3 regions of the Shewanella litorisediminis genome follow, and region 3 is predicted to be linked to each of the others. Evidence: predicted binding sites of a transcription regulator. Region 3 holds the regulator's gene; each other region holds the start of a gene.
The links. Region 3 encodes FliA, which starts transcription of late flagellar genes. Its sites were predicted from a motif close to CTAAAGNTNNNNNNNNNNNNGCCGATA; they were not measured.
Positions count from the first base shown of each region.

Region 1: a site for FliA is predicted at 1,989-2,015, ahead of JQC75_RS10730 (flagellar protein MotY). Genes of this name have one in related genera too.
Region 2: a site for FliA is predicted at 1,614-1,640, ahead of JQC75_RS09210 (VC2046/SO_2500 family protein). Genes of this name have one in related genera too.

Region 1 is NZ_CP069213.1:2,458,343-2,461,618, forward strand. Features, by position in the region: gene JQC75_RS10725 (prolyl oligopeptidase family serine peptidase) at 1-543, opposite strand, end outside; gene JQC75_RS10730 (flagellar protein MotY) at 1,085-1,954, opposite strand; gene rnt (ribonuclease T) at 2,098-2,802, shown strand; gene JQC75_RS10740 (IS481 family transposase) at 2,854-3,276, opposite strand, start outside.
Region 2 is NZ_CP069213.1:2,110,973-2,114,248, forward strand. Features, by position in the region: gene JQC75_RS09200 (putative bifunctional diguanylate cyclase/phosphodiesterase) at 1-547, opposite strand, end outside; gene JQC75_RS09205 (DUF406 family protein) at 684-971, opposite strand; gene JQC75_RS09210 (VC2046/SO_2500 family protein) at 1,067-1,579, opposite strand; tRNA gene JQC75_RS09215 (tRNA-Tyr) at 1,705-1,789, shown strand; tRNA gene JQC75_RS09220 (tRNA-Tyr) at 1,827-1,911, shown strand; tRNA gene JQC75_RS09225 (tRNA-Tyr) at 1,939-2,023, shown strand; gene JQC75_RS09230 (PLP-dependent cysteine synthase family protein) at 2,188-3,258, shown strand.
Region 3 is NZ_CP069213.1:2,668,415-2,671,690, forward strand. Features, by position in the region: gene JQC75_RS11715 (protein phosphatase CheZ) at 1-669, opposite strand, end outside; gene cheY (chemotaxis response regulator CheY) at 683-1,066, opposite strand; gene JQC75_RS11725 (RNA polymerase sigma factor FliA) at 1,111-1,830, opposite strand; gene JQC75_RS11730 (MinD/ParA family protein) at 1,823-2,704, opposite strand; gene flhF (flagellar biosynthesis GTPase FlhF) at 2,709-3,276, opposite strand, start outside.

The DNA.
Region 1 (3,276 bases), 210 kb from region 3:
CCAGTCGGAACCTGATTTGGATACGCCGTAAGCCAGCGTTTTACCATCACCGCTCACAGACACACCGGATAAGGCCACAGTGCCGTCGGCAGAGAGCTGGTTGGGGTCAAGGAGCACACGCTCAGCACCGCCACTTTCACTCACATAGAGTACATTTTGTGATTGCAGGCCATTGTTTCTGAAAATAAAGCGATTTTCACCGTGCTCAAAAGGCGCGCCGACTTTTTCGAAGTTCCACAGCTCGGTAATACGGTCAACCACCACTTGTTTATTAGGAATGGCGGCGAGGTATTCTTCGCCAAAGGCTTGCTGGCGTTTTACCCAGTCTTCGGTCTCAGGGCTGCTTTCTTCGAGCCAGCGATAAGGGTCTTGCACCTCAACGCCATGGATTTGCTCGCTTAGGGCAACCGTTTGGCTGACGGGATAGGTGATGCCAGCCGCAGGCGCTTCTAATGGCGCTTCTTTGGTCTGGCAGCCTGTAAGCCCCAGGGCAAATCCCAGGGTCAGCAGGCTTAGGGTGCTGATTCTGCTTGTCATTGTTATCGTCCTTTGCAGTTGATTGGTGCATTGCCGCAGCCCACTATACCCCCAAAAATAGAGGTGGCAATGGTGAGGGCACACGGTGATGAAACTTTCGCCAAAGACCCGGTTTAAAGGAGTGATAACATATTGCGGGGATGCAATACGCTTTTTTATGCTTGATATATGCTTAATTACTCGAAATATCGCCATTAAGGCCGTTAACGTGCGCAAGATCACACAACAATCCATTAGTTAAACTAATCTCAAATTCCAATTTTTCTCGTTTGTTGTTCTTATCATGGCTGACTACAATGGCCACGTTTTCCGGAAGTGTCTGCGCGGCAGATTGTGAAAACAAAGAACATTTTATCGCTGTGTCTGACACATCGATATCATCCCTGGTTCTTATGCTTGACTTCCTTCCTTCAATTTGTTGATTGCAATGCTTATTCTTTTGCGGCCCACTTGAGATCAAGTGGGCTTTTTTTTATGTCCGGTTTTGCCCAGCCGGCAAACAAAAAAGACCGCGCTGGCGGTCTTTTGTATGAACAAAAATTAATGCTCAAATCGTTTTTGTTATCTGGATAACGACCCGGCGGTTACGCTGGCGCTCATCCGCGCCCTGGTTGGAGGCCACGTGACGAGTCTCGCCATGGCCCTCAGTTTGGATACGGTCAGCGGGGATCCCTTTGCTGACAAAAAAGTCCTTTACTGAGGCTGCACGCTTGTCAGATACCTTTTGGTTCAGGTTACGGCCACCATGGCTGTCGGTATAGGCATCGATGAGTACCAGCTCAACATCGGGGTCCAGGCTCAAATACTCCTGCACCCGCGCCAGCTGCGCCTTGGAGAAGCGGGTCAGCTCAGTCCCGCCTGACTCATAATTGAGTACAGTAAAGGCGATATCATCAAAACTGTAGGGCAACAGCCCCGATAAGCACTGACGAAACTCGGTGTATTTGCGGCGGAAATTGGCCGCCGATAACCCCACGGCGACCTTATTGTCGCTGTTGTACCAGTCGGCATAGTAGAAGGTAGGCTCACGGCCACGCTCAAGCTCAGTGAGCATGGACCAGGCCGCCTTTTTGGGCACTTCGCCGTTAAAGTCTCTCATATAAGAAAGCCTGGTAATGGTCGACTGCACTTCACCCGGGCGCCATGAAGGTGCCTTGCTCACCAGAGTTGCTGCCGTGGCCGCATCGGGCTTGGACCACATATCCAGAGTAAACAGCAAATTTTGATCTTTACCGGCCGCACTGGAAAACACCGCCTTGCCATAGGAGGGAATGTCGTGCTCCAGACTGCAGCGGATGCGGGAGTTCTCTGCCAGGCGCCACTGGGAGTCGGCGATACTGGCCACGTAGTGACGCATGTCGGCCACCGCGCCCAAGGGCAGCAGCAGTGCGGATAGAATAAAGCAGTTACGCCACATAGGACTTCTCACGATTCAATGCTTACTCTGGAACTATCGACCAATATTCCCGGTTCTTTAGCGCAGATTTTGCGCAATCAAACATGACAGCCAAGGCTCCTTTTAGCATAATAGCGCCCTTTGCCATTACCAGAGAATTCAGGATGTCCGACGCCTTCAACCCCAACAAGCTCAAGTACAGGTTCCGTGGCTACTATCCTGTGGTAATCGATGTGGAAACCGCCGGCTTCAATGCCCAGACTGATGCCTTGCTGGAAATTGCCGTCACCCTGCTGACCATGGACGATGATGGCATGCTGGCGCTGGATAAAACGCTGCACTTTCATATTGAACCTTTTGAAGGTGCCAATCTTGAGCCTGCTGCGCTGGCCTTTAATGGCATCGACCCAAGCAATCCCCTGCGTGGTGCCGTCAGCGAAAAAGAGGCCATGCTGGAAATCTTCAAGGCGGTGCGTAAAGGCATGAAAGCGTCAGATTGCCACAGAGCCGTCATCGTCGCCCATAATGCCGCATTCGATCATGGTTTTGTCACCAAGGCCATTGAGCGCAGCGGCGTTAAACGCTCGCCATTCCACCCCTTTGCCACCTTCGACACCGCCTGTTTGTCTGGTCTGGCCCTGGGGCACACGGTGCTGGCGCAGGCCTGTAAAATCGCCGGTATTTCCTTCGACAATAAAGAAGCCCACAGCGCTCTTTATGATACCGAGCGCACCGCAGAGCTTTTCTGTTACATAGTCAATCGCTGGAAATCCCTGGGCGGCTGGCCATTACTGGGCGCAGACGCCCCGGATGATGCCGAGGATACGACTGCAGATAACACATCAGGGGAAAATGCTGTTAAGGTGTAATAGCTCAGACCTGATCTGACAGTTACCCGATTTTGGGGTGCCGTTGTCAGATTAGATTTGGGCTAAATTCTTTTCAGCCCAAACCCGTTTTCCATCAATTAATGTCGCCATCGGTGTGCGACCGCAGCACATTTTGCCCTGATGGGTGCGCTCATTGTTGTACAGCGCCAGCCATTCGTCCAAGTCTTTTTGCAGCTCCTCCAGTGTGCTATACAGCTTTTTGCGGAACGTGACCTGATAGAACTCATTCAGAATGGTCTTGTGGAAACGCTCGCAGATACCGTTTGTCTGTGGATGTCTGGCTTTGGTTTTCGTGTGGTCGATATCATTGATGGCCAGATACAGCTGATAATCGTGCTGCTCAACCTTACCGCAGTACTCGGTGCCCCGGTCAGTGAGAATACGCAGCATCGGCAGCGCCTGAGCTTCGAAAAACGGCAATACTCTGTCGTTCAACAGGTCGGCAGAGGTGAT
Region 2 (3,276 bases), 560 kb from region 3:
CCGCACTCTTGAACAGGGACAATTTTTCTTCTTTGTCGTAGGTATTACGGGTCGCCAGCGCCAGCGCCAGCTGATCTGCGACCTGGCTTGCAATATGAAGTTCGCTGTCGGTCCAGCGTGCGCCTATGCTGCGCTCAAGGCTGAGCACCCCTTCAATATGGCCATTTATCCTAATGGCGACTTCAAGGGCCGAGTGAATACCGTTAGGGGTAAAATAGCAGGACGCCAGCTCAACGAGTCTTGGATCTTTTGCCACATCAAAGGCATCGATGTGACGTCGGCTCTCGAGCTCTTTCAGATACAAGGGGCAGTCGGCAATTTGGGTGGGGCGCCGTGCACAGGGTTCGAGGCGGCTTTTTCCGAAGTGTGCCACCTGATGCTGGCTTGACAGCTGCGCATCAAAAGCCCACACACTGGCATCACACAACCCCAGTGTTTGACACAAGAGTTCTGTGGCCAGTTCGGCGGTTTTTTCGAAGTCACCTTGCTGCTTGGCAGCCGAGTGAACTATTTGATCGACCAGATATTGATATTTACGCCTTTTCACTCAGTTCCCTAAATCCCAGGGTGCGGGAAACGACGGACGTCTGTGCGCCCTATTGTAAATTATTGTTATTTTTTATTGGTTTTCGACTGTACATCAGCTGATTACTTTGTAGCAACAGCGCGTACAATTAATTTTTTCACAGACCCTGCTCCAATTGAAAAATCATTTTTTCGGCGGCCACGTCAAAGTTGAGCCTGAGGCGGAACCCTGCGTCAGTGGGGTCAATCTGACCTGTTACGTCGCCAAAACGGGTTACAGCCAAATCAAGCAAGTACTGCGCTCTAACATCGGCGTCTTCGCCTGAAAGCTCTAACGTAAGAACAGTATCTTCTTCTCCTATAACAGCACCTATGTCGACAAAGCTTCCACAGTCGGTGCAGGTATCATTAACACTGGATGATTGATTCGTTTTGATGGCCTTCATGACGCCAAACTCCTTCTGATAGCCCTGCTGGGGGTTAATTGGGTGCAATTACCCACAATTATAGGTAAATGCGCGACGCCAAACCCTGTGTTGGGTCAAACCATGGCCATCAGATTTCGGCTGTCAGGATGCTCCATGAGTTTTTCCAGAGCACGCTGCGCTTCGAGTATGTCGGTAAAATGCTGGTGTGAGGGTAGTGCTGGACGCTCGTCCGAATAATACCGACGCTGCACAGTGGGAGAGCAGTTACTCAGTGCAATTAGCATGTCGGCAGGAACATCACCCCGTATCACCAAAGGCTCGGGCAAGAGGGCTTCTGTCAGATGAAACGCCTTTTTGCCAAAGGTTCGGAATACACCGCTGTTATCCATACAGTCTTCGGCGCCGGGCGTGGCAATCAAGGGTTGCTTAGGGGGCAGTTCGAATTGTTTGTTCAGCCTTTGCTCAACCGACTCATTGGGGGATAGACAAAACTCTGCAAAATCACGGGCATCCTGGGACAACATGGCCAAAATCAGGCCAAAGTCACCCCTGCGCCCGTCTTCCACAGCGCGGGCAAGGCGGTCACCTACTTGGCTTTCATTGACTAAACCAGCAGCAATTTGCATAAAAAAACGTCACAAAAACAGGTTGTTGTCATTTAATCGACCAATCGGCGACTAACTTTAGCCTTTTTTGCAAATTTAGCCTTTACATGACAATAGATTCTGCTTACTATTGCCGCCGCTGATGAGGAGGGGTTCCCGAGTGGCCAAAGGGATCAGACTGTAAATCTGACGGCTCCGCCTTCGAAGGTTCGAATCCTTCTCCCTCCACCACTTCAGCAACGCAAAAAATGTAAAGCAAGAAACTTGTGGAGGGGTTCCCGAGTGGCCAAAGGGATCAGACTGTAAATCTGACGGCTCCGCCTTCGAAGGTTCGAATCCTTCTCCCTCCACCACTTGTTTCTTTCACTTTACGCCCTGATGGAGGGGTTCCCGAGTGGCCAAAGGGATCAGACTGTAAATCTGACGGCTCCGCCTTCGAAGGTTCGAATCCTTCTCCCTCCACCATCTTCTCTGCCCTAGCGGCCGTCTCAAACTGAAATTCATCTCTCGTATTCAATTATTCCAGTCCCAAGAAACATATTAACTGTATCGGCTTTGATCCCGATGCTGTGAAATCCGCTTGATTTTGCTTATTATCCAAGCTCGTATCGCAACACACAGGACTCCCCATGAGCCTTCCCATTTGCACCAATTGGGTAGCCAATGCCATCGGCAAAATCGAAGCCGACTTTCAGCGCAGCGCCGACACCCACCTGATCAAGCTTGAGTTGCCGATGCTTGAAGGTATCGACATCTATTTAAAAGACGAAAGTACCCATCCCACCGGTAGTCTCAAGCATCGCCTGGCTCGCTCACTGTTTTTGTACGCGCTGTGTAATGGCTGGATAAAAGAAGGCACCGCAGTCATTGAGTCGTCATCGGGCAGTACGGCAGTGTCAGAGGCCTATTTCGCCCGTCTGCTGGGATTACCCTTCATAGCGGTCATGCCAAAGAGCACCGCCAAGCGCAAAATCGAGCAAATTGAGTTCTACGGCGGACGTTGCCACTTTGTGGAACATTCCAGCGAAATTTACGCCGAGTCAGAAAAGCTCGCCAAAGAACTGAATGGCCACTACATGGATCAGTTCACTTACGCCGAACGGGCCACCGACTGGCGCGGTAACAACAACATTGCCAATGCCATTTTTGGTCAGATGGAGCGCGAACCTCACCCTATCCCCAGCTGGATTGTGATGAGCCCCGGTACCGGCGGCACCTCGGCCACCATAGGCCGCTATATCCGCTATCAGCGCCTCGCCACCAAACTCTTGGTGGTTGACCCCCAGCACTCGGTATTCTACGACTATTTCATAAGTGGCGATGCCGGCATTACCTGCGAGAAAGGCAGCTGTATTGAAGGCATTGGCCGTCCCAGAGTGGAGCCTTCGTTCATTCCCGGCGTGGTGGATGAGATGCTGAAAGTGCCAGATGTTGATTCCATCGCCACCATGTATTGGCTTGAGTCCCTGATTGGCCGAAAAACCGGCCCTTCTACCGGTACCAACCTGTATGGCGCACTCAAGCTGGCCTCACAAATGAATGCTCGGGGCGAAACCGGCAGCATAGTGACCCTGATTTGCGATCCGGGGGAGCGCTATCTGGATACCTACTACAACAGCGCCTGGGTCAGCACCCATATTGGCGATATCACGGCATCAAGCGCAGCACTTGGCGCCTTCAATGAAAGCGGCAAGCTCTGAACTGCGCCATGCCCAAAC
Region 3 (3,276 bases):
GGCATTCATGATAGGGCCTTCCGCTTCTATGCTACTGGTACTCTTCTGGGTAACTTCTGTGGCTGGCTGCTCGCCAAAGACGGTCAACATTGACACCAGGCTATTCTCGACTTCACGAACCAAATCGATAACACGTCGGATCATTTGCCCGGTCAGGTCCTGGAAATCCTGCGCCATTAAAATCTGATTCAAAAGCTCGCGCAGTCTTTCTGAGTCCATTGCACTGCGATTCATCAGCTGTTGTACGTCATGGCACAGGCTTTTGAACTCGGTAATGTCGATATCACGCCGCATGAGCTTATCCCAGGCCGGCATGACGGTTTGAATGTGGTTGATAAGGGCGTCAGCGAGGGGCAAACACTCTTCGACGGCATCCATGGTTTTATTGGCTGCCTGCTCTGTCATATCGATGACGTAATTCAGTCGCTCTTTGGCGTCAGGAATATCGATACTGGCCAGTTCCATCAGACGGCTGTCCAACTGAAAATCGACCAACGCGCTATGTAATTGGCGGGTAAGTTTACCCACTTCGTCAAACAGCTCTTTCTGAATGGGGACCGCAAGATCCCTCAGCAGTAAATCTGCCTTTTCCTGCTCACCTGCACTCAGGAGTGTGACGAGTTCCTGTGCCTGTTCGAGACTAATGAGCCCTGATGTGTGTGCCTGCATAGCTCATCCTTGCTCAACCAAGTCGTTCGAATATCTTGTCCAGCTTCTCTTTCAGTGTCGCAGCAGTAAAAGGCTTAACCACATAGCCGTTTACGCCAGCCTGAGCGGCGGCAATAATCTGCTCACGCTTGGCCTCTGCGGTCACCATCAGTACTGGAATATGCTTTAGGTTTTCATCGGCGCGAATCGCTTTCAGCAAATCGATACCCTGCATGCCCGGCATGTTCCAATCGGTAACCACAAAATCAAAATCACCCTTTTGCAGCATTGGCAAGGCGGTTGAGCCATCATCTGCTTCCTGGGTGTTATTAAACCCCAAGTCTCGCAACAAGTTCTTGATGATACGTCTCATTGTTGAAAAGTCGTCAACAATGAGAATCTTCATATTCTTGTCCAAGGTTTCCTCCGGTGAGCTGACACTCTCGCTGCTCAAATAATAATTTATACTTGTGTCCAGTGCTTGAGCTTACCTTTGAGCCTGAGCATGGCCTGACTGTGGATCTGGCATACCCGCGACTCACTCACCTCAAGAATGGCGCCTATTTCTTTTAAATTCAGTGCTTCATCGTAATAAAGTGATAACACCAGCGCGTCCCGCTCGGGTAACTGGCGAATGGCATCAGCCAAAGCCTGCTGAAACTGGCTCTGTGCCAGGTCATCATAAATGTCGTTGGTTTGTTCCCCATCGGGAACCAATACATCCTGCGATACGCCTAAATCTTCTATCCCTATGATTTTACCAACAGAAACATCATTGAGGATATGATGGTATTCCTCCATCGACATATCAAGTCTTTCGGCGATTTCTGTGTCCCGGGCATCACGTCCGAGCTCCTGTTCCAGCTCATCTATCACCTGGGCGACTCTGCGCTGATTACGATGGACAGAACGTGGAACCCAATCGCCTTTGCGGATTTCATCCAGCATGGCACCACGAATACGAATGCCGGCAAAGGTTTCAAACTTGGCGCCTTTGCCGCCGTCAAATTTGGCGGATGCCTCAAGCAGGCCAATCATGCCGGCCTGCAGCAAATCGTCCAACTGTACGGATGCCGGCAATCTGGCCAACATATGGTGCGCGATTCTTTTTACCAGCGGTGCGTACTGTTCAACGATGGAGGTTTTACTCTCCATGGAGGTATACGCCGCGGCTTTATTCACTCGCTCTGTCCTCTTGATAATCGGGACGATGTACCAGACGTTCTACGAAAAATTCCAGATGGCCACCGGGCTGCTGCGGTATCGGCCAGCTCATCACCTTATTCGCCAGGCCATGGTATGCAATGGCGGCAGGTGATTTTGGGTATGCTTCTACAATCAATTTTTGCTTACGTACTGATTTCCGCAAGTTTTCGTCGAAGGGAATTGTTGCAACCAGTTCCAGTGCAACGTCGAGAAAGCGGTCAGTAACCTTGCTGAGTTTAGCAAAAAGCTCCATGCCTTCGCGTAAGCTGCGAACCATATTTGCCACAATTTTGAACCGGAACACACCGTGCTCACGACTGAGGATTTTAATAAGTGCATAGGCATCGGTAATGGACGTCGGTTCGTCACATACCACCACCAACACATCCTGGGCAGCACGGGAGAAACTGAGCACCATGTCCGAGATACCGGCTGCGGTATCCACAATAAGCACATCAAACTGGGTGCGCATTTCACTGAATGCGCGAATAAGCCCGGCATGCTGCGCCGCAGTCAGTTCCACCATGGCCTGGGTACCCGACGTGGCAGGTACAATGCCAATGCCTTTGGGGCCACGCAAAATAATGTCATCCAGTTCAGCGTCACCGGACAACACATGGGAGAGATTTTTTTCGGCACGCAGACCTAACATTACATCCACGTTGGCCAAACCCAGGTCGGCATCCAATACCAATACCCGCTTGCCCTTTTCTGCCAGAGCCACAGCCGTATTGATGGAAACGCTGGTTTTACCTACCCCACCTTTGCCGCCTGTCACGGCAATGACTTTTACTTTTTCGTTATATGGCTGATTCATCATACGTAAACCGCTTGCTTGATCACGGGTCATAGCTTTACTCGAACGCAAAGGTCGTGCTTTCCGACCACATAGTGTTGTCGATGCCCTGATACTCAGGTTCATTCAGGGCATCAAGCGCCTGTCTTGCCAACGCCAAAGTGTCTGCGACTTTCATATCCTCAGGAACTCTTTGTCCATCAGTCACATAACTCAGTGGCAACCCACTCTGGATAAGTACACTTAACGCGCCGGCCAAAGAAACAGATTCATCCAGTTTAGTCAGCACAGCGCCGGATAAAGGGATGCGCTGGAAGTGTTTTACCGCATCCTGGAGCACGCGACGTTGCGACGTTGCTGACAATACCAGATAACTGCGGATCGGCAAGGCACTGTTAGCCGTCAAATTGTCCAATTGCTCCACCAGTCGCATATCTCGCTGTCCCATACCGGCGGTATCTATCAATACTAGCTTGCGATTGCGCAGCTGATAAAGAATTTGTTGCAATTCATTGAGATCATGAGCTTGCTTTACAGGACACCCCATGATTTTGCCATAAGTTGCCAATTGCTCAAAGGCTCCAATGCGATAATGGTCGGTGGTGATAAGCGCCACCTGATCGGCA